DNA from 2 places in the Lysinibacillus sp. FSL H8-0500 genome. Region 2 is predicted to be linked to the other one. Evidence: a T-box and tRNA genes for the amino acid it is inferred to sense, from the RefSeq annotation. Region 2 holds a T-box; the other holds one or more tRNA genes.
The links. A T-box is a leader RNA that pairs with one kind of tRNA and senses whether it is charged. The one in region 2 lies ahead of trpS (tryptophan--tRNA ligase), so its partner is inferred to be a tRNA-Trp.
Positions count from the first base shown of each region.

Region 1: it encodes a tRNA-Trp, which carries the amino acid that the T-box ahead of trpS (tryptophan--tRNA ligase) is inferred to sense. The anticodon was not compared.

Region 1 is NZ_CP150292.1:3,943,288-3,954,021, forward strand. Features, by position in the region: gene MHB44_RS18825 (S-layer homology domain-containing protein) at 1-4,379, opposite strand, end outside; gene MHB44_RS18830 (catalase) at 5,719-7,089, shown strand; tRNA gene MHB44_RS18835 (tRNA-Leu) at 7,454-7,534, opposite strand; tRNA gene MHB44_RS18840 (tRNA-Cys) at 7,582-7,655, opposite strand; tRNA gene MHB44_RS18845 (tRNA-Gly) at 7,664-7,738, opposite strand; tRNA gene MHB44_RS18850 (tRNA-Gln) at 7,745-7,819, opposite strand; tRNA gene MHB44_RS18855 (tRNA-His) at 7,829-7,904, opposite strand; tRNA gene MHB44_RS18860 (tRNA-His) at 7,937-8,012, opposite strand; tRNA gene MHB44_RS18865 (tRNA-Trp) at 8,025-8,098, opposite strand; tRNA gene MHB44_RS18870 (tRNA-Tyr) at 8,113-8,196, opposite strand; tRNA gene MHB44_RS18875 (tRNA-Thr) at 8,207-8,279, opposite strand; tRNA gene MHB44_RS18880 (tRNA-Phe) at 8,292-8,364, opposite strand; tRNA gene MHB44_RS18885 (tRNA-Asp) at 8,379-8,454, opposite strand; tRNA gene MHB44_RS18890 (tRNA-Met) at 8,482-8,556, opposite strand; tRNA gene MHB44_RS18895 (tRNA-Val) at 8,583-8,658, opposite strand; tRNA gene MHB44_RS18900 (tRNA-Glu) at 8,675-8,749, opposite strand; tRNA gene MHB44_RS18905 (tRNA-Ser) at 8,774-8,865, opposite strand; tRNA gene MHB44_RS18910 (tRNA-Asn) at 8,871-8,947, opposite strand; rRNA gene rrf (5S ribosomal RNA) at 8,965-9,080, opposite strand; rRNA gene MHB44_RS18920 (23S ribosomal RNA) at 9,192-10,734, opposite strand, start outside.
Region 2 is NZ_CP150292.1:932,806-943,539, reverse strand. Features, by position in the region: gene MHB44_RS04295 (competence protein CoiA family protein) at 1-896, opposite strand, end outside; gene mecA (adaptor protein MecA) at 1,082-1,750, opposite strand; gene spxA (transcriptional regulator SpxA) at 2,188-2,583, opposite strand; T-box leader at 3,056-3,272, shown strand; gene trpS (tryptophan--tRNA ligase) at 3,385-4,374, shown strand; gene fabF (beta-ketoacyl-ACP synthase II) at 4,709-5,950, opposite strand; gene MHB44_RS04270 (beta-ketoacyl-ACP synthase III) at 5,981-6,919, opposite strand; gene MHB44_RS04265 (YjzD family protein) at 7,295-7,489, shown strand; gene MHB44_RS04260 (AAA family ATPase) at 7,536-9,662, opposite strand; gene MHB44_RS04255 (Crp/Fnr family transcriptional regulator) at 9,933-10,619, shown strand; gene MHB44_RS04250 (metal-sulfur cluster assembly factor) at 10,675-10,734, opposite strand, start outside.

The sequences.
Region 1 (10,734 bases), 1.8 Mb from region 2:
CCTTGAATACTTTTTATATAAGATGCTGGCTTTTCGCTAGTTGCTTTTATACGGATATGAATATATTGTGAAACACCAGCTGGCATATCATTCTTCTCAGAAACGCCTGTTATAATTTGAGCATTTGCCCACTCAGGTGCATTGTCTGTTGCACTTGTGTTGCTATCAATAAAATATTCATAAGTCTGACTGGCATCTAAATTGTATAATTTTGTAAAGAAACCATTGGGCGTTACAAACACATTAGGTGCAGCAGCAGGCTTGATATCGCTTAACTCAATTTGCAAATCCTGCACATCGCTTGCTGGTTGCGCTCCTATTGATTCTACACGAATATGCACATATTGCCCTGCATTGACCGGAATATCATCAATTTCAGTTGTACCTGATAGCGTTGCAGGGATTACCGTTGACCAGTTAGATGTTGTAGGATTGTTATCAATAACATATTCATAATTAACACCATCTGTTAAGCCTGTTAACTTTATTGTTCCTTCAATAGTTCCTTGTGCTTTTATTGCAGTAGGTGCAGCAATTGGAGTTACAATAAATAATGGTATGTTCGTTATATTTATTGTTTTTGGATCAGAATATACATTTTCATTTACAAACACTTTTTGAGGCTTCGCTTTATTAAAGGCAGCGTCTCTTAAAGAAATATCATCACCAATTGCACTCATCGTAATGGTCGTGTTTTGTTCGATTTTTGATACGGTTGTTGCACCTAATGTGACCGTAACTGTATTTCCTAAAAGTTCAAAGGTATCATCATTAGCAAAAGCAAAAGTAGAATGAGTGGCGTTACTTAACGTAAAATCATTCACTAACTCAGCTAAATCACCAGAATTAACATTTACATCTTCAGAGAAGGTGATCGTTAGTGTATCTCCTGAAGTCACACTACTAGAATTATCATTGTCAATAAAGGCTGAACTAATAATCACTGGTGCAGCCTCATCCACTGCTGTCACATTAATTCCCGTTATATGCACGCCAGTCATATCTACGATCGATTGATTCGGATTTTGAATAACTGTTGGTGTGAAGTGCGTGCCAGCCACTGGTGCTACTCGAATTGTGATATATTGACTTTCACCTTGTGTATACTTAGAGTTAGGTGTTACACCATCACTCAGTAGTGGTATTCTTCCATGTTTATCTGTTACTTTTATAGACTGCACAGTATAATCAGGGACTGTAAATGAATTAATATCGACTGTCGCTGGATCAATATTTGCTGAAAATTTCAGGCGAATCGTTTCCATTTGTCCATCTTGAGAGCTAACGCCATCTTTCCCGTCTAGTGTAACCGTTCCTAATAATGGGTTATTCGCTACTGTGTTTGCAATAACTTGTCCCATCTTTCTCGCAAGTTTATCTGTTGTTGTTCTTTCTACTACAACCACGAACTTGTCAGCAGCTGCTGTAATTTTCCCGCCTGGTGGAAGTGCATCCCAAGAAGATACATCTGTATTAAATGATGGCTTACCCGTCATGACTGCAATCACATCATCAAAAACTTTATAAGCAAACTCATTTCCTGCATCTGCTGTTTCACCAACTGTGATATTTACTTTATCGTTACTTAATGGATCGTCCTGTGAAGTAACGGTTAAAACACCTAACTGCTGGATACTCACGCGCGTTCTTAAACTCTCCGCATATTGTGTCTCATTATCTGTTACTTTTACAATCGCTACATCAATTTCAGACGTTCCATTGGCAAAACCAGAGGGAATTGCAATTGATTTTTCACCATTTCCATCAGCTAGTAAACTCCAAGTTAATTGATTGCCTAACACATCATATACAGTAATTATATAATCGCTGATTGGTGAGGGAAGTTTCACTGTCACTGTATCTGCTCCAATGGCATTGTCAGTAACCGTAATATCATTAACTGTTGGCGCATCTGGGAAGGTTGTTGGTATGCCTTTTTCTACCCTTGCGCTTTCTGTTTTCCCATTTTCTGTAATTGTTACATATACTTTATCGAGACCTTGAGAAAAACCTCCTAAAATGTCTACCATATTAAACGGAGTTAAATTTGCGACTGTCAAACTTCCAATGACATTACCATTTGTGCTTGCATCATAGACGTTAATGATTGAGCCTACTGGTAATGTAGGTACAGCAACGACATCATTGCCTAGTGTCGCAAAATTAATCACTCGTATAGATGAAGGTGCTTGTGATTGACCTGCACTTGGAACAGGTACTGTCGCTGATAAACTTGCTGGTAAGTTGCCATTTGCTGCAAAACGTACTTCATAGTTTCCTGCTTGTAATCCTGTAATTTCTGTTGCTAATAAAGGTACATTCGTCCAATTTGAGTCAGTAGCTAATTTGTATTGATAGGACATACTTGCCTGTAAACCTGTGATTTTTCCATCATTACCTGCTAGAGTTGGCGACACCCCCTGCAATCCAGATGGTGCTGGTGGTGCTAGCACAAAGGAATCAGTAACAGTCGTCACCATCGCTATATTTGAACTAGCTGATCGATTTCCACTTGTATCTACAGCATAAACCGTATAATAGTATATCGTTCCTGAAACGACAGAAGTATCAGTAAATGCTGTTATACCTTTTCCAATATTACTACTTACTTTCGTTGCGCCAGTAGTGCCATTTGAATTGGTTGATCGAAATACTTCATAATACGAAAGGTCAGATGCCGTGTTAGCTGTCCAAGAAATACTATTTTGCAAGCCACCTAGTGCTAGAGGGTTTGTATCTAAACTTGAGCCTATTACACCCGTCACTGCTGTTGGTGCTGTTGTGTCCGTTGTTCCATTACTACTACCACCGCCTGAGTTGTTTTCGGATGGGGCTGTCGGTGTTGTGACTTGACTCTTTACCCAGTTAATTAGTTCAATCTCTTTCTTTATCGCTTCGTAATTTTGAATAATATCAGCAGGATTTACATCTACGGGAATAATAAGATTACCAATTTTCACATCTTGACCTATTGTTACTTTTGACTCTTTATTAACGATTTCAAGAGTACTCACACTTGAGTTGATGATAACGTTGGTAGCTCCTTGTGCAATCACTACTTTAGGGATCACCACTGAACGATCAGTAGTTAACGTGACATTGCTACTAACAACAATTTCTCCTACTGTAGATGTTCCAGCTGTTTTCGATAGGAAAATAACATCTGCGTTTTTATCAACACCCACATCACCCAATTGAAATTCACTGAAAACAACTCTTCCTCTCACTGTAGGTTCATTTACAGCCACTGGGAAGTTATTGATAGATGCAACCTTTGCTACAAACGATTTATAGGATTTAGCTTGACTTGCTACTTGCAGGGAGTCATCAATCGTCGTTTTCCCTTCTACTTTTATGAATTCAGAGAAGAAAGAGTTCTCGACGCCTCTACCAACATGTAAATCACCTTTAATTGTGATATTTTTTATTGTGACATAGTCGCCATTGACATTGACATTCGCATCAATCATTGCATTTTTTCCATCAAATACAACATGATTTGCATATGGATTTGATGGATCTGTACTTGATGTACCTTTTGCAGTTAATTCAATAGATTGTATTTGTTCAATTTTATTTTCTTTTACAGTGAGTTTTAAGGTAGCTCCTTTTAAAGCTGCTAAATTAATAGGATTCATCCATTTCTTTTGTTCATCTGAAAGTATGTACGTTCTTTCAGATGTCACAAGTGTTTCATTTGTAATATTAGCTATCACCTCATTTACTTGAACAGGAACAGGTGTTATTTTGTTTTCACTACGGTAAACGAATGCTGCTATTTGTCCACGCGTCACATTTTTATTAGGCGAAAATGTTGTGGGAGTCGTTCCTGATGTGATTTCATTTTCAATTAATGTACTAACATAATTTCTAAACCAATCGTCTTGATTCACATCTGTAAATACGAGTTGTTGTGAATCTTCTGATTTTAAATTATAGGCTAATGAGATAATTTTAGCCATCTGGGCACGAGTTAGCGGATTATTCGGTTTGTATTCACCTTCAGATCCTACAATAATCCCCTGATTTGCTAATGCAGCAATATATTTATAGGCATTATGCTCCTTAGGTACATCTTTAAATCCTGGGTCTTGGATGTTTATTGTATCCAAATCTAATGCAAGAGCAATGATTTTAGCTGCATGAGCCCGCGTTAAAGTTTCGTTTGGACGGAATGTGCCATCATCATAGCCGCTAATAATATTACGCGCATGTAAACTATTCACTGCTTCATAAAAGTATGCATTTGATGGCACATCCTTGAATTTTGTTGTAGCTGCGTTAGCATTTGGCACAACTGTCACTAAGGTACTTGCTACAACAGACGCTGTAATTGTAGATGCCATTATCTTATTAAAGTTTTTATTCTTTTTTTTCATAGTCTCACATTCTTTCTCTCATTATTCATGGTGACTGTTTTACAAATAAATAGGAATTAGTGATATATCTTTTTCTATATATTTTAGATTGATATTTCTCCCTTTCTCTATTTTAATTCCACAATGATTTTGGGTAGTTATTACCAAATCATTTAGATATCACCATATTTTACTTTCCATTTTAGAGATATTCGTCTACCTATCATACAAATGTGGTAAAAATATTTTATAATAAATAGCAAAATTTTTATATATAATTTTTCTTAACAAAGCACATCTGAATGCATGACCAAAACGTTATTAGAACAACCATCATTAAACAAAAAGAACGAGTGAGCCGTTTTGTACTGAACTCCGAATTTATATGAAGCAAGCTTACGATAAATGATTAACTCATAGCTATTCATGATTAAAAGATTCTCGTCTGATAACCTTTGGTAGTAGTTAGTTTATTTCCCTATCTGACATCTTTAAGAGACAATTTCTTTTCTAATTCGGGAATAAAAGCTTGTCAACTGCCTCTTCTATCGTCTCATTTGACTTCTGTATCTTTACAGGAAGAGGTCTTTAAGAAAACCGTATATACCATATTTTATCATTTGAGTTATTTATTACATCTCTTATCTTTTTTAATAAATGAAAAATAATTTTAATTGTTTTATAACTCAATAGTATCCTCCGAAATATCACTTTCTACATATCGCGGCTTCATCACATCCGTTGCTACAGGAGTTGTTCCACTCCCAAAATCCTTAGTAATTGGAGGTAACGGGCTGTCGTTAAATTTGCTTTTAAATATGTCACTAGGCTCTAAGATTTTTATTGAAGTACTTTAAAGTGAAGTTGTCAACGAGGTTTTATGCGCAATTGGGTATATTGAAAAATTGAACGAAAACAGCAAGTAAAAGAACTTCATCTACCGCATTAAAGGCAATTTATCAAAACAACAATGATGAGGCCGATCAATTCAACAATGAAAATCAAAAATACCTCTTATGCACTTTACATCTTCTTGCGGCGAAACACCCAACATTTGGGAGTACTCGAAAGACTCTTTCATAGTCGATTCTATATGCCACACCAGCAGCATCTACTAATTCAGTTATTAATAGGACGATGAATGATATTTGCGTTAATGGGAAGGCAAGCAGCCCATATACATCGCCACTATCAATCTAACACTAGAAATTATCAACGATAGAAGAAGGGCTGGCTCCTATACAGGCTTTTGTTGCGACAGTAGTTGCTCTTCATGTGCGGATCGGCATTAGGTGCGTAATCATAACAACCTATAGCCCTGCATATACATTGGAAGAATATAGATATGGGAGGTAGAGGAATGGACAACAAGAACACCCACGATCAGACCAACAATCAAAGTTGGCAAGGTGGCTCACAACCGTCGCGCTACTCGCAGACAGTAGGAGAACGTGGCCCGATTCTGGAACAGGATACCATGCTGCACGAGAAAAATGAAACGTTTATCCATGAAACAATATTAGAGCGCCCTTTACATGTGAAGGGTTTTGGAGCCTTTGGTTATTTCGAGACGTTTAACTCGATGGCGGCTTACACAAAGCTTTGTTTCCTCCAACGTCTAGGCCAACAAGTACCTGTTGCTGTCCGATTCTCACTAGCGGCCAGCAACAGGGGAACACCAGACACTTCACGCAATGTGCGGGGCTTCTCGACTAAATTTTATACTGAACAAGGTATCTTTGACTTAATATGCAACCATCTTCCCGTATTTACGGTGCGGGATCCCATGCGGTTTGTAGAGACGGTCAGTGCCTTCAACCCGTCACCTGTCAACAACTTGATGGATCCCAATCGGTTTTGGAGCTTCTATGCGAAAAATCCGGAGGCGACGCATTTCGTGCTACAGTTGTACTCCGACCTGGGTACAATCAAGAGCCTCCGTCATATTCCTGGTTATAGTGTGAGTACTTATGTTTGGAAGAATGAGCAGGGTGTCCGTACTTATGTGAAATACAACTGGATCCCGCTAGCCGGCGTGCAGTATATCGACAGTCAGGAGGCGGCTCGACTTGCCTGCGAGAACCCAGATTACGCTGGTAAGGATCTCTATGACACAATTGCCCAGGGCGTACCAGTCGAATATGGGCTATATGTACAGCTTATGAACCCGCAAGACGAAGCCACACTGCCGTTCGATCCACTGGACGATACGAAGGTATGGGATGCACAGCAGTACCCGTTGCTGCCAGTCGGCAAGATGGTGCTGAATCGCAATCCCGACAATTATAAAGAACAGGTGGAGAAGCTAGCCTTTTCTCCGTCCAATATGCTGGAAGGTGCCGAATTTTCATTGGACAGAGTACTTCAAGGACGCGCCAATATCTATACGGATTCACAGCGTTATCGGTTAGGACCGAATTTCCGCAGCATCCCGATCAACCATCAGGCAAACTGGAAGCCATCAGACGAGGTCACAAGCAGCACCGGTAGCTATGTGGCAGGTCGGCTAGAGCGCACTGCACCTCCAAAAGGGGATGACTTCACGCAGCCAGGGCAATTTTACAACTCGCTGTCACCTGTGCTGCAGGAGCACTTAGTCCGTAACATTGCCTCCGATCTTGGAGCTGCCTCTTCAGAGTTGCAGCAGATTGTGTTAGGTTATCTGGCTCAAGCAAATCAGGAACTCGGAGAACGTGTTGCCTGGCAAATCGGTAACAAAGAGAAGGAATAACACCTGCCCAACCTTCAAACAATAGGGAAATTCAGATATCCTGAAACAAGTAGCGGGATTTCTCTACATTTCAAATACCCTCCGTTTATAGAACTGAGAGCATATTCTTATATAATCAGGTATTTATCGAAGAAATCCCGATAGGTTGGTTTCCTTGATCAAGAACAACTCCTTCATTAGTGAGGTCAGTGTATTAAGAGAGGACTGAAAATTGGGATAAAAATAAGACACTTTCTATTCGATTTGAACAGAAAGTGTCTTATTGTAACTCTTGAAAATCCCTTGCTATGCGAGAGGTGTTCAAGAAATGCAAAAAAGTTCATCAGAGATTATCTCTAATGAACTATTGCTGATTAATTTGTGATACCGGTGAGAGGACTCGAACCTCCACGGATCTCTCCAAACGATTTTGAGTCGTTCGCGTCTGCCATTCCGCCACACCGGCATAATAGAGATAAAAAAAATCGGCTAAACCGATTAACAGTAGGAATATGGAGGCGGCAACCGGATTTGAACCGGTGATAAGGGTGTTGCAGACCCGTGCCTTACCACTTGGCTATGCCGCCATCATATTTGGAGCGGAAGACGAGGTTCGAACTCGCGACCCCCACCTTGGCAAGGTGGTGTTCTACCACTGAACTACTTCCGCATAAAATGGCTGGGGTACTAGGATTCGAACCTAGGCATGACGGAATCAAAATCCGTTGCCTTACCGCTTGGCTATACCCCAACATTCAAATGGGGCGACTGATGGGAATCGAACCCACGAATGCCGGAACCACAATCCGGTGCGTTAACCACTTCGCCACAATCGCCATTATATGATAGTTATTAATTTTATAGTTAATGGGGCGACTGATGGGAATCGAACCCACGAATGTCGGAACCACAATCCGATGCGTTAACCACTTCGCCACAATCGCCATAAAATTAATTGGCAGGGGCAGTAGGAATCGAACCCACACCAAAGGTTTTGGAGACCTCTATTCTACCGTTGAACTATGCCCCTATAATCAATAAAACTGGTGGAGGGGGACGGATTCGAACCGCCGAACCCTAAGGAGCGGATTTACAGTCCGCCGCGTTTAGCCACTTCGCTACCCCTCCGGGAAAAAGATGCCGGCTATAGGAATCGAACCCACGACCTACTGATTACAAGTCAGTTGCTCTACCTGCTGAGCTAAACCGGCAAAAAAACAAGATGGGTCAGGACGGAATCGAACCGCCGACACTTAGAGCTTCAATCTAATGCTCTACCAACTGAGCTACTGACCCATATTTTAAATAAATGGCGGTCCCGACCGGGATCGAACCGGCGATCTCCTGCGTGACAGGCAGGCATGTTAACCGCTACACCACGGGACCATGTTTTTGCTTTCGTACATAAAAAATTGGTTGCGGGGGCCGGATTTGAACCAACGACCTTCGGGTTATGAGCCCGACGAGCTACCACTGCTCCACCCCGCGATAATACTATAATATTGTAAAAATAATGGTGGAGGATGACGGGCTCGAACCGCCGACCCTCTGCTTGTAAGGCAGATGCTCTCCCAGCTGAGCTAATCCTCCATCTGGGTATTAAAAATGGTGACCCCTACGGGATTCGAACCCGTGTTACCGCCGTGAAAGGGCGGTGTCTTAACCACTTGACCAAGGGGCCTGCGTTTGGAATAAATCAAAGTGCTGGCGGAGAGTAAGGGATTTGAACCCTTGAGACAGTGTTAACCGCCTACACGATTTCCAATCGTGCTCCTTCGGCCACTCGGACAACTCTCCAAGAATGGCTCCGAAGGCAGGACTCGAACCTGCGACAACCTGATTAACAGTCAGGTGCTACTACCAACTGAGCTACTTCGGAATAAATTTTAGTATATAGCCTAGCGATGTCCTACTCTCACAGGGGGAAGCCCCCAACTACCATCGGCGCTAAAGAACTTAACTTCCGTGTTCGGTATGGAAACGGGTGTGACCTCTTTGCCATTATCACTAGACTATTTGAAAGACAATACTTATTATAACATATTTTATAAAAATTACAAGTATATTATAATATTTTATTCTTTCAAAACTGGATAAACGGTGCATTGACTGTAACAAATATTTTGGTTAAGTCCTCGATCGATTAGTATTCGTCAGCTCCATGTGTCGCCACACTTCCACCTCGAACCTATCTACCTCATCGTCTTTGAGGGATCTTACTTACTTGCGTAATGGGAAATCTCATCTTGAGGGGGGCTTCATGCTTAGATGCTTTCAGCACTTATCCCGTCCACACATAGCTACCCAGCGATGCCTTTGGCAAGACAACTGGTACACCAGCGGTGTGTCCATCCCGGTCCTCTCGTACTAAGGACAGCTCCTCTCAAATTTCCTACGCCCACGACGGATAGGGACCGAACTGTCTCACGACGTTCTGAACCCAGCTCGCGTACCGCTTTAATGGGCGAACAGCCCAACCCTTGGGACCGACTACAGCCCCAGGATGCGATGAGCCGACATCGAGGTGCCAAACCTCCCCGTCGATGTGGACTCTTGGGGGAGATAAGCCTGTTATCCCCGGGGTAGCTTTTATCCGTTGAGCGATGGCCCTTCCATGCGGAACCACCGGATCACTAAGCCCGTCTTTCGACCCTGCTCGACTTGTAGGTCTCGCAGTCAAGCTCCCTTGTGCCTTTACACTCTACGAATGATTTCCAACCATTCTGAGGGAACCTTTGGGCGCCTCCGTTACCTTTTAGGAGGCGACCGCCCCAGTCAAACTGTCCGCCTGACACTGTCTCCTGCCCCGCTTAGGGGCATGGGTTAGAATTTCAATACAACCAGGGTAGTATCCCACCGACGCCTCCTTCGAAGCTGGCGCTCCGAGATCTCTGGCTCCTACCTATCCTGTACAAGTTGTACCAAAATTCAATATCAGGCTACAGTAAAGCTCCACGGGGTCTTTCCGTCCTGTCGCGGGTAACCTGCATCTTCACAGGTACTATAATTTCACCGAGTCTCTCGTTGAGACAGTGCCCAGATCGTTACGCCTTTCGTGCGGGTCGGAACTTACCCGACAAGGAATTTCGCTACCTTAGGACCGTTATAGTTACGGCCGCCGTTTACTGGGGCTTCAATTCGCAGCTTCGCTTGCGCTAACCACTCCTCTTAACCTTCCAGCACCGGGCAGGCGTCAGCCCCTATACGTCACCTTACGGTTTTGCAGAGACCTGTGTTTTTGCTAAACAGTCGCCTGGGCCTATTCACTGCGGCTCTCTCGGGCTTTCACCCTATCAGAGCACCCCTTCTCCCGAAGTTACGGGGTCATTTTGCCGAGTTCCTTAACGAGAGTTCTCTCGCACACCTTAGGATTCTCTCCTCGACTACCTGTGTCGGTTTGCGGTACGGGCACCTCTCACCTCGATAGAGGCTTTTCTTGGCAGTGTGAAATCAGGAACTTCGTCCATACGGACTCGCCATCACAGCTTGGCGTTACAGTGTGCGGATTTGCCTACACACACGCCTATCTGCTTGGACGCGCATATCCAACAGCGCGCTTACCCTATCCTCCTGCGTCCCCCCATTTCTCAAACGGTGAGGAGGTGGTACAGGAATATCAACCTGTTGTCCATCGCCTACGCCTATCGGCCTCGGCTTAGGTCCCGA
Region 2 (10,734 bases):
ATTTGCCATTCACTAGCACATAAAGGAATAGCAGCCCCTTCTTTGACGGGTATGCCAATAAATAAAGGGATAGCACTGGGTGAAAGCTGTAATTCATAGCAATATCGTAAAAATGGATCTTGCACACCTTTTTTACTATACAGTAATCGCCCATACGCAAATTGTCTACAAGCGTCTTTATAAAGTTGCCAATACTGCTTAAATTCTTGCTGGGTAATACAGATAGGTTGGTAAAACGGAAAACATTGCTTAGCTAGAGGAATTTCTTGTACTTTGCCTATAAAAGTATGCCCATGAACATGAAGAAGATTCGTCCAATAGATAAATTTTGCTGTTAACGCATTATAGGTGATTAAATAAGGGAATTCTGTTTCAGTCGATATCAATGCTTTTTGGAGTAATGGGGAAATTTTAAGTTTTCTAATGCCACTGATTGTTTGTTTCTCTGGGGGTGCTTGAAAGAGCCAAACTGCCTCTATATAATGTTTTTCATAGCCCGTTGTTCGCTGTTGCCATTTTTCATGGGAGATGGTACTGCATTGAAATTCAAATGCGAAGCGCCTATCTGCTACTGTAACAAGTAAATCTGGACGTTGAGAAAGAGTGTTTAAGAATGGCTCTAGCTCCACTTTATGCCCAAGCGTTTGTAGCCATTCAAATAATTGAATTTTCCCTTGTAAATGCAATTTAGATTCTCCCTCTGCAAAGAGTTGGTCACAATGATTTTTAGCAAGATGGGCAAAATGAGGAATAGTATAATGGCCAATTTTAAGCCGAACAGGCTGTAAACATTGCGGACAATAAAATTTTAGTTGCCGCCTATATCGCTGTAAAGTCTCCCTCGTATATTGATAAGGGAGAAATAGCTGCCGTTGATCGGTATAGGCAATCAGCATAACATCAGCTCCTTTTTAGCCAACTATAATCGAGGATAGACGTGTAAACAAATAAAAAGGGGGTTTTTTTTGAAATTTAAAAAATGCAGCTTATTTCCCAATAAAAAAAGACTGTGGTGAATCTCAAGAGGTTACTTGAGTTTCACGACAGTCTAAATACTTGAAAGAATCAGAAGCTTCTATGCTTAAGCAAAATATTTTCGAACAGTTTCAAAGCAATTAAATTCCATGATTTTTTCACCATATTCCTCTAAACGATGGATCGTAAAATTGGATGGTGTTAAAAATTCCTTGATCACTGCATTTCGATCATGACGATTTAATTCCTCATCTGCATTGCCGAAATCAACAACTAAATAGTACCAATTTTCATATTTGAATAATGAGGAATCCACTAATTCGTCTGTCATTCGTTTGGCAACAGGGATTAACTCATCAATATCTTTAAATTTATAAACATAAATATCTGTATCCATAAACAACTCTGACTCATCCATATCACCAAATTGAGTTAGCTGGCTAAGAAGATCCTCTCCAACCTCATCAAATGGTGCAAACATATCTTTGTGTTCATCAAAATTCGAATGACCATCTAATGTTTCACCGTCTTTTAAAATATGTGCACGTGTGACAATGATTTCCAAGCCCACTTCAGATGCATTGATATGAATCCAAATCGGACCTTCTACATCAAAATAATCCTCCGTGTTTACTTCATCAATCATATCCCAAAAAAGTTGCTCACCCTTCGCTCGATTGTACCAAATCTCTTCACGACTATAGCCGCGATCCTCTATATCATTGTACGTAATAAAGAGCTTGAGTGTATTTTCATTTACACGTTCGATGTCCACTAGACCTCATCTCCCTTCACTGTCATATGTCGAAAAACAGCTTTGTTTCATTAGTATGCTTTTATTCATTAATTTTAACCTTCATACCACAATTGTTTTTCAACCTTTGACCACACTACAATAAAATCACTTGAGGAGCTGTAAATATAAAATTTTTTATTTACAGTTATCCCTATCTCTATTGTATGCTGTTTTGTCATAAAATGAAAAGGATATACACCGTTTCACAGAAGTTATTTGAATTATTGAAATTGTAGTAAACTATCTACCTTAAATCAAGTTTAACATACTTTTACGGAAATATATGACTCTTTCCTATTAATTATTATACTTTATAGAGAAGGATTTACCTAAAGTAAACCACAAAAAAATAGATGTCACAATATGTATTTTACATTTGTAACATCTACTACTTATATTATTCAGAAATGATACGATTAATTCACTACACGCTGAGCTTCTTGTAGCTGATAAGCACGAACTTTACGAGGTAAAAAGCGGCGAATTTCATCTTCGTTATAGCCTACTTGTAGACGTTTTTCATCCAAAATAATTGGTCGACGTAATAATCCAGGGTATTCCTGAATTAATTCATATAAACGTTGTAGCGGTAAGCTTTCAACATCGACATTTAATTTTTGGAATATTTTTGAGCGAGTAGAAATAATTTCGTCTGTTCCATCTTCTGTCATACGTAAAATTTTTTTTATTTCACTAATGCTTAATGGTTCAGAAAATATATTTCGCTCTGTATATGGAATTTCATGCTCCTCTAACCATGCTTTTGCTTTACGACAAGAAGTACAGCTTGGTGATGTAAATAGCGTGACGATCATTCTGACACATCCCTTCCTTTTGTAATCATTATCTATAACTAGTGTGTTAAATTAGAATTAATGTAATGTACGATACACATAAATATTATACAGCACTCTGTTGTATTTGAATATAGTTCCAATAAAAAAAAGACGGATTCCCTAACTAAATATTCTGTCTATTTATATATTTTCATCTATCTGTCTTTTCTTACATCCCAGATGTCTACTACTAATATTCCCACTCTCCACACATTTTAAACATCTTTTCATACTCTTATTTGTTCTCATTTACAAAAAATAAACGAGAATATTGTCAATTTGACGTGTACATTGAAACGTAAAATTACTAAAAATAATTTTGTTTTTAACAAAATTATGCAACAAAAAAAGCATATAATTTTTTTGCGAAAAAAAACACCGCCAAAAGTCTGACTTTACATAATTTAATCTTTATAATATAATTCTTTGCAATTATACATTACATTAAGGAAAAACGCTGACGAAGAGTAGTACATATGCTAAAACGTGTAGAGAGTCTGTGGTTGCTGCAAACAGATCGTGGAGGTATATGGAATGGACTTCTGAGTTAGCTTTGTGAACGTGTTCAACTATTAGCAAAGCTCGTCCCTTCACGTTACGAAGCAGAGTGGCCGATTTCGGCAAGCTGGGTGGTACCGCGGATTCAAACATCATTCGTCCCTTCATTAGAAAAAATCTAATAAGGGCGCATGATGTTTTTTTATTTTGATTCTGTCTAAACCACGGCAAAGCGCAGCCAAGGCGTAATCCATTTTTTTAGCCAAGGAGGAAATTTTAATGACAACTATTTTTTCAGGTGTACAGCCAACAGGAATCGTCACGTTGGGGAACTATTTAGGAGCCTTTAAGCAATTCCCTGCATTACAGGACGAAGGAAATGCTATTTATTGTATCGTTGATCAACATGCTATTACAGTCGCACAAGACCCAAAGGAATTGCGTGACAATATTCGTAAGTTAGCTGCTACTTATATTGCTACGGGAATTGATCCTAAAAAATCGACCTTATTTATTCAATCAGAGGTACCAGCACATGCCCAAGCAAGTTGGATGCTACAATGTGTTGCGTCCATCGGGGAACTTGAACGTATGACACAATTTAAAGATAAATCACATGGCAAGGAAAGCGTATCTGCTGCCCTTTTAACATATCCGCCATTAATGGCTGCGGATATTTTACTGTACAACACAAATATTGTTCCTGTTGGTGATGATCAGAAGCAGCATATTGAGTTAACACGTGATCTTGCAGAGCGCTTTAACAAACGCTATGGAGATGTTTTTACGATTCCAGAAATTCAATTACCAAAAGCAGGCGCTCGTATTAAATCTTTACAAGAGCCAACGAAAAAAATGAGCAAATCTGATCCAAATACAAAAGCAACCATCAAGCTATTAGATACAGCAAAGGACATCGAGAAAAAGATTAAATCAGCAGTCACAGATTCTGATGGTATTGTGGCATTTGATGTTGAAAATAAACCAGGTGTGTCAAATTTATTAACAATCGAATCCGCTATTTCAGGTGGAACGATTGAGGATCTTGTGAAAAAATATGATGGTATCGGCTATGGTGGCTTTAAGCAGGGTGTTGCAACAGCGGTTATTGAGCATTTAGCGCCTATTCAAGACAGATTCTACAATTTAGTGGAATCTGCTGAGTTAGATATTATCTTAGATGAGGGTGCTGAAAAAGCAAATGCCATTGCTAGTGCCACATTAAAACGTATGGAGGAAGGCATGGGTCTTGGCCGTACGCGTCGCTAAATTATGGCTTGTCTGCTGATCGATCAAAACCAATATCAAGAACAACAGCGCATAATATAATACAGGCTCCTATCGCCATATAAAATTCTGTTGTTTGAAAAATAAATTTAAATACAACCTTCCAGGAATATCCAAGAGTACGGTAATTTAAGTACAGTATCAAATTTCCTAGTGAGAGAATCATTAAGCCATAGCTTACTAAAAATATAAAAAGACGAAACAAAGTAGCGGCATCCTTTCTATTTCTTCTTACTTATCATGTATTCATAAAACGATAAAAAAAGACGTCAGCCGTTAAAAATTTGGCTGACGTTTTTAAATTTAGAAGCGCTACTTATGCTTCATATTTTTTAAATAAAAGACTAGCATTATGACCACCAAAGCCAAGTGAATTACTCATTGCGTATTGAATCCCTGCTGTACGTGCTTCATTTGGTACATAATCTAAATCACACTCAGGGTCTGGCTCTGTTAGATTAATTGTTGGTGGTAATATACCTTCTTTTAAGGCAAGTGCTGTAAAAATAGCTTCTATACCGCCCGCTGCTCCTAGTAAATGACCTGTCATCGACTTTGTCGAGCTCATTGCAAGCTTATAGGCATGTTCACCAAACACTGTTTTAACCGCTTGTGTTTCAAATAAATCATTGTAAGGTGTACTTGTACCATGTGCATTGATATAGTCAACTTGTGCTGGCTCTACACCGCCATCTGTCAATGCTTGGGCCATCGCACGTGCTGCACCCTCGCCCTCTGGAGCTGGGGCCGTGATATGATGTGCATCTCCAGTTGCACCATAGCCTAACACTTCAGCATAGATTTTAGCACCGCGAGCTTTAGCATGTTCATATTCCTCTAAAACGACAATGCCTGCACCTTCCGCGATAATAAAGCCATCGCGGTTTTTATCAAATGGACGACAGGCAGTTTGCGGATCTTGATTTAAGGATAAAGCTGTATTAGCACAGAAACCTGCTACAGCCATTGTCACGATTGGTGATTCAGCTCCACCTGAAATCATCACATCTGCGTCGCCACGTTCAATTACCTTAAAGGCATCACCAATTGAGTTTGTACCTGAGGCACATGCCGTTACTGAGCAAGAGTTAATGCCTTTTGCACCAAAATGAATAGATACCTGACCTGAAGCCATATCAGGAATCATCATTGGAATAAAAAATGGGCTAACACGTCTTGCACCGCGCTCTTGGAATGTTAAAAACTGTTGTTCATATGTTTCCATACCTCCGATACCAGAACCAATCCAAACACCTGCACGTGGTGCAAGCTCCTCATCGATTGTTAGCTGTGCATCTTCCATTGCCATAATAGAAGCGGCTAATGCGTATTGCGTGAAACGATCCATTTTACGTGCTTCTTTGCGGTCCACATATTGTTCAATATTAAAATCTTTTACTTCTGCCGCAACCTTCGCTGCAAAAAGATCTTTATTTAAACGTGTTAGCTCACCAACGCCAGATTTACCAGCTTTAATGTTAGTCCATGTTTCTTCGATGTTATTTCCAAGTGGTGTTACTGCGCCAATTCCTGTAATTACTACTCGTCGTTTACTCATTTTCTTGCTCCCCTCTAGCATTTTTCGTTGTTATTTGCCCCATCTCATAGTAACGGCTCCCCATGTTAAACCGCCACCAAAACCAACTAGGACTAATAAATCATCTTCTTTAATTTTACCTGCTTCAAGCTCATCTACCAAAGAAATACCAATAGAAGCCGCAGAAGTATTGCCATATTTGTGAATCGTTTTTGACATTTTTTCTGGTGGTAGCTCTAAGCGCTCACGAGCAGACTCCATAATTCTTATATTTGCTTGGTGTGGCACTAAAAAATCAACATCTTCTTTTGTTAAACCAGCTTTTTCTAATACATTAACAGCCGATTCACCCATTTGACGTACTGCAAACTTAAATACTTCACGACCATTCATCGCAATTGTGTCTTGTTTTGTTAAATAAAGATTTTTACCACCTGTTCCATCTGCACCAAGCTCAAAAGATAAAATACCTCTACCTTCAGATACTGGACCAACGATGGCTGCACTTGCTCCGTCTCCAAATAGGACAGCTGTATTACGATCCTGCCAATCAATGACTTTAGATAGCTTTTCTACACCTACTACTAAGACATATTTATAAGTATTTGCCTCTACAAAATGCTTGGCTGTCACTAAACTATATATAAATCCTGCACATGCTGCTGCTTGATCCATCGCCGCTGCATTTACTGCTCCGATTTGCTCCTGCACCATACATGCTACACTTGGAAAAGTTTGATCCTGCGTTACAGTTGCTACAAGTATTAAGCCAATTTCCTCTGGTGTAATGCCTGCTTTTGCAATAGCTTCTTTGGCAGCAGCTACTGCTAAATCTGAAGTTTCCTGATCATCTGCCGCAAAATGACGCTCTTCAATGCCTGTTCGTGTACGAATCCATTCATCCGAAGTGTCCATTATTTTTTCTAAATCAAAATTTGTCATGACCTTCTCAGGAACATATTTACCAATTCCTATAATACCAGCATTCATATAGCAACCCCTCAGCTTTCTTACTATCAATTATTAGTAACTGGTCATAATTATAACGCATAGTAAAGGAAGGGTGCAAGATGATTTGCGATTATTGTATTTTAGTGATAACATTTTGATCACTTTAAGGGACATCTTGCTGTTATTGAGCGGAGTGACTCTACTTTTGGGCGAATCTTCACTTTTTTGAGCCGAATTCCCTTGCTTTTGAGCGACTACTCACTCTTTTTGAGCGAAGCTTCCTTACTTTTGAGCACCGTTCTAGAATTGTGACAAATTCATAAAAGGTTCATTTTTTTTCGATTTATGTTATGATATGATAATGAATATGAGTAAAACTTTGTGATTGAAAAAAGTTCGGTTGAGGTGAAATTAATGCAATACATTGTGACGTTTATATGGTCATTCCTACTAGTGTCAATGTTAAACTATGTAGTCAGCTCTGTGCTTGGTGCACCATTTGATTTTAAAGTTGGAGCAATCATTTCTGTTGTATTCTCCATCCTAATTTTTGTTATTGGTGCCATTATTCCAAACGATCCTACACCAGAGGCTGCAGATCATCATTAATGCAATTAGAAAACCTGTTCCGCATCATGCGAAACAGGTTTTTCTTTTATTGTTCCACCACACATTGCCCATCACGCATTGTGACATGCAATGTTTCTCCTGGTAATATCTCACCACGTAAAAGTTCCTTCGCCACAGCTGTTTCAATATGTCGTTGTACAAAGCGTTTTAACGGTCTTGCCCCAAATTGGGGATCTGCTCCTTGTTCTACAACCCAATCAATTACTTCTTGATCAATAGCCAATGTAATGTCCTGTTCCGCCACACGTTTTATAAGCTGCTCCACATATTTCCAAGTAATGGCTGTAAAATGCTGATCAGATAGCGCATGGAAAAGGATAATATCATCCATACGATTTAATAGCTCTGGTTTAAAATGTTGGCGAAGCGCAGCCATTACTAAATCTTCAACTGTTGTATCATCTTCCTTTGCCTCCATTAAATAATTAGAGCCAATATTGGATGTTAAAATAACAACGGTATTTGTAAAGTTCACCATACGTCCTTGGCTATCCGTAATGCGACCATCATCTAAAATTTGCAATAAAATATTGGCTACATCTGGATGTGCCTTTTCGATTTCATCTAATAGGACAACAGCATAAGGATTGCGACGGACAGCCTCTGTTAATTGTCCCCCCTCTTCATAGCCGATATAGCCAGGAGGTGCACCGACAAGACGAGACACACTATGCTTTTCCATATATTCACTCATATCAATACGAATAAAATGATCCTCTGAATCAAATAATTGTGCAGCAAGTGCTTTGGCTAGCTCTGTTTTACCAACTCCTGTTGGGCCTAGGAATAAAAAGCTACCAATCGGACGTTGTGGATCTTTAATGCCTGCACGTGCACGCCATACTGCTTCTGTCACTAATTGAACGGCTGTATCTTGCCCAACCACGCGTTCATGCAGCGTATCTTTTAAGCGTAATAACTTTTCACGCTCACCCTCCACTAATTTTGTAACAGGAATGCCTGTCCAACGTGAAACGATTGCAGCGATTTCCTCAGACGTTACCTCTTCACGTAAAATACGTGATTCTGCGCCATGCTCTAATTGCTGCTCTAATGTTTGAATTTCTTTTTCTAATGTTGGAATTTTACCATGCCGTAATTCAGCAGCTTTATTTAAGTCATATTTTCCTTCCGCTTCATCTAAATCACGGCGGTATTTATCCAATGTTTCACGTTTTTTCTGAATATCATGTAGCATTTCTTTTTCTGCTTCCCACTGTTGTCGCATGCCTTCAGAGGACTCTTTTAACTTTACTAATTCCTCGCGGAGCTGCTCGAGGCGCTTTTTACTTACTTCATCTTTTTCCTTACGTAAGGCTTGTTCCTCAATTTCTAGCTGCATAATACGACGCGTTACTGCATCTAATTCCTGTGGCATGGAATCAATTTCTGTACGAATCATGGCACAGGCTTCATCGATTAAATCAATTGCTTTATCTGGTAAAAAACGCTCTGTAATATAACGATTTGATAGTTCTGCCGCAGCTACAATCGCTCGATCATGAATACGTACAGCATGATGCAATTCAAAGCGCTCCTTTAAGCCACGTAAAATAGAAACTGTATCCTCTATAGATGGTTCACGGACAAGCACCTGTTGAAAGCGTCGTTCTAAAGCAGGGTCTTTTTCAATATACATACGATATTCATCCAATGTCGTAGCACCAATACAATGTAGCTCACCGCGGGCTAGCATTGGCTTTAACATATTCCCTGCATCCATAGCACCATCCGTTTTTCCTGCACCCACAATTGTATGAATTTCATCAATAAATAAAATAATTCGCCCTTCAGATTCCTTTACTTCTTTTAATACACCCTTTAAACGTTCCTCAAATTGGCCACGATAGCTTGCACCTGCAATTAATGCACTCATATCAAGCTCATATAGTACACACTCCTTCAAGCCCTCTGGTACATCGCCTTTTACAATGCGCTGCGCCAATCCTTCTACAATGGCTGTTTTCCCAACACCCGGTTCACCGATTAATACAGGATTATTTTTAGTTTTGCGTGTTAGAATACGAATAACATTACGAATCTCCTCATCACGCCCAATAACAGGATCCATTTTACCTTTTTTAATTTCTTCAATTAAGTTACGTCCAAATTGCTCTAATGGTTTTTGGTTATCTGTTTGTTGAAATTGCATAACTAGCACTCCTTCTTCATCATGTTTTATAGACTTTCTATACCCATTGCTATTCTTTTAAAAAAGGTTTGACCTTTTTTGACTAACTTTATTTTACATCAGAGAATCATCAATAGCAAAGAAATCGCTCAAATTTTTTCACTTAAAATGGTAATTTACGTTATAATAAAAGTATGTTTCTATGTTTTAAACTGTCGAAAATCCACTATCCTTTTGTAATAATAGCCCTTTATTACAAAAAGAAAGCGATGTGTTGGAGATATGGTGATAATGGATAATATGTTTGAAAAGATTCAAGATCTTTTTCAAAGGCATGGTGTTTTTATTAAAGTCAATAAAGGAAGTAAAATTTTTTTAGAGGGGGAGCGAGCGAAAGAAATTTACTATATCAAAACAGGTACTATTTCGATTAGCCAAGAAACCGAGAGTGGTAAGGAATTAACCGTTCGTATTTGTGGTCCTGACAGTATTATTGGCGAAGGTTCATTATTTTGTAACCTCGTTTATAATTCTATGACTGCAAAGGTTTTAGAACCTTCTACACTGTATGTATTGAGCCGCCAATCATTAGAGCACTTACTAGAGGAACAGCCCACAGTAATGATCGAGTATATGAAATGGCTACAAACAGAAAATTTAAAGCATCAAAGTCGATTACGTGATTTACTATTAAACGGTAAAAAGGGTGCTTTGCTTTCAACGCTTATCCGTCTTTCCAATACGTATGGTAAACCTTTAGAAAATGGTTCGATTTTTATTGATTTTCAACTAACGAATACGGAGCTTGCCAATTTATGTGCAACAAGTCGCGAAATGATTAATCGTATGTTGAATGATTTAAAAAACCACAAAATTTTAACTTTTGATAAAGGCTTTATTACGATTCATGATTTACAGTTTTTAAAAAAGGAAATTGCCTGTGAAAATTGTCCATTACAAATATGCCGTATTGATTAATTTGTTACATGCAAAATCCCTGCTTATCAGCCCTAAGCAGGGATTTTTTTACGTATTAGCGTACACCTAATGCCATTTTTGCATAGCGAGACATTTTATCTTTTGACCAAGGTGG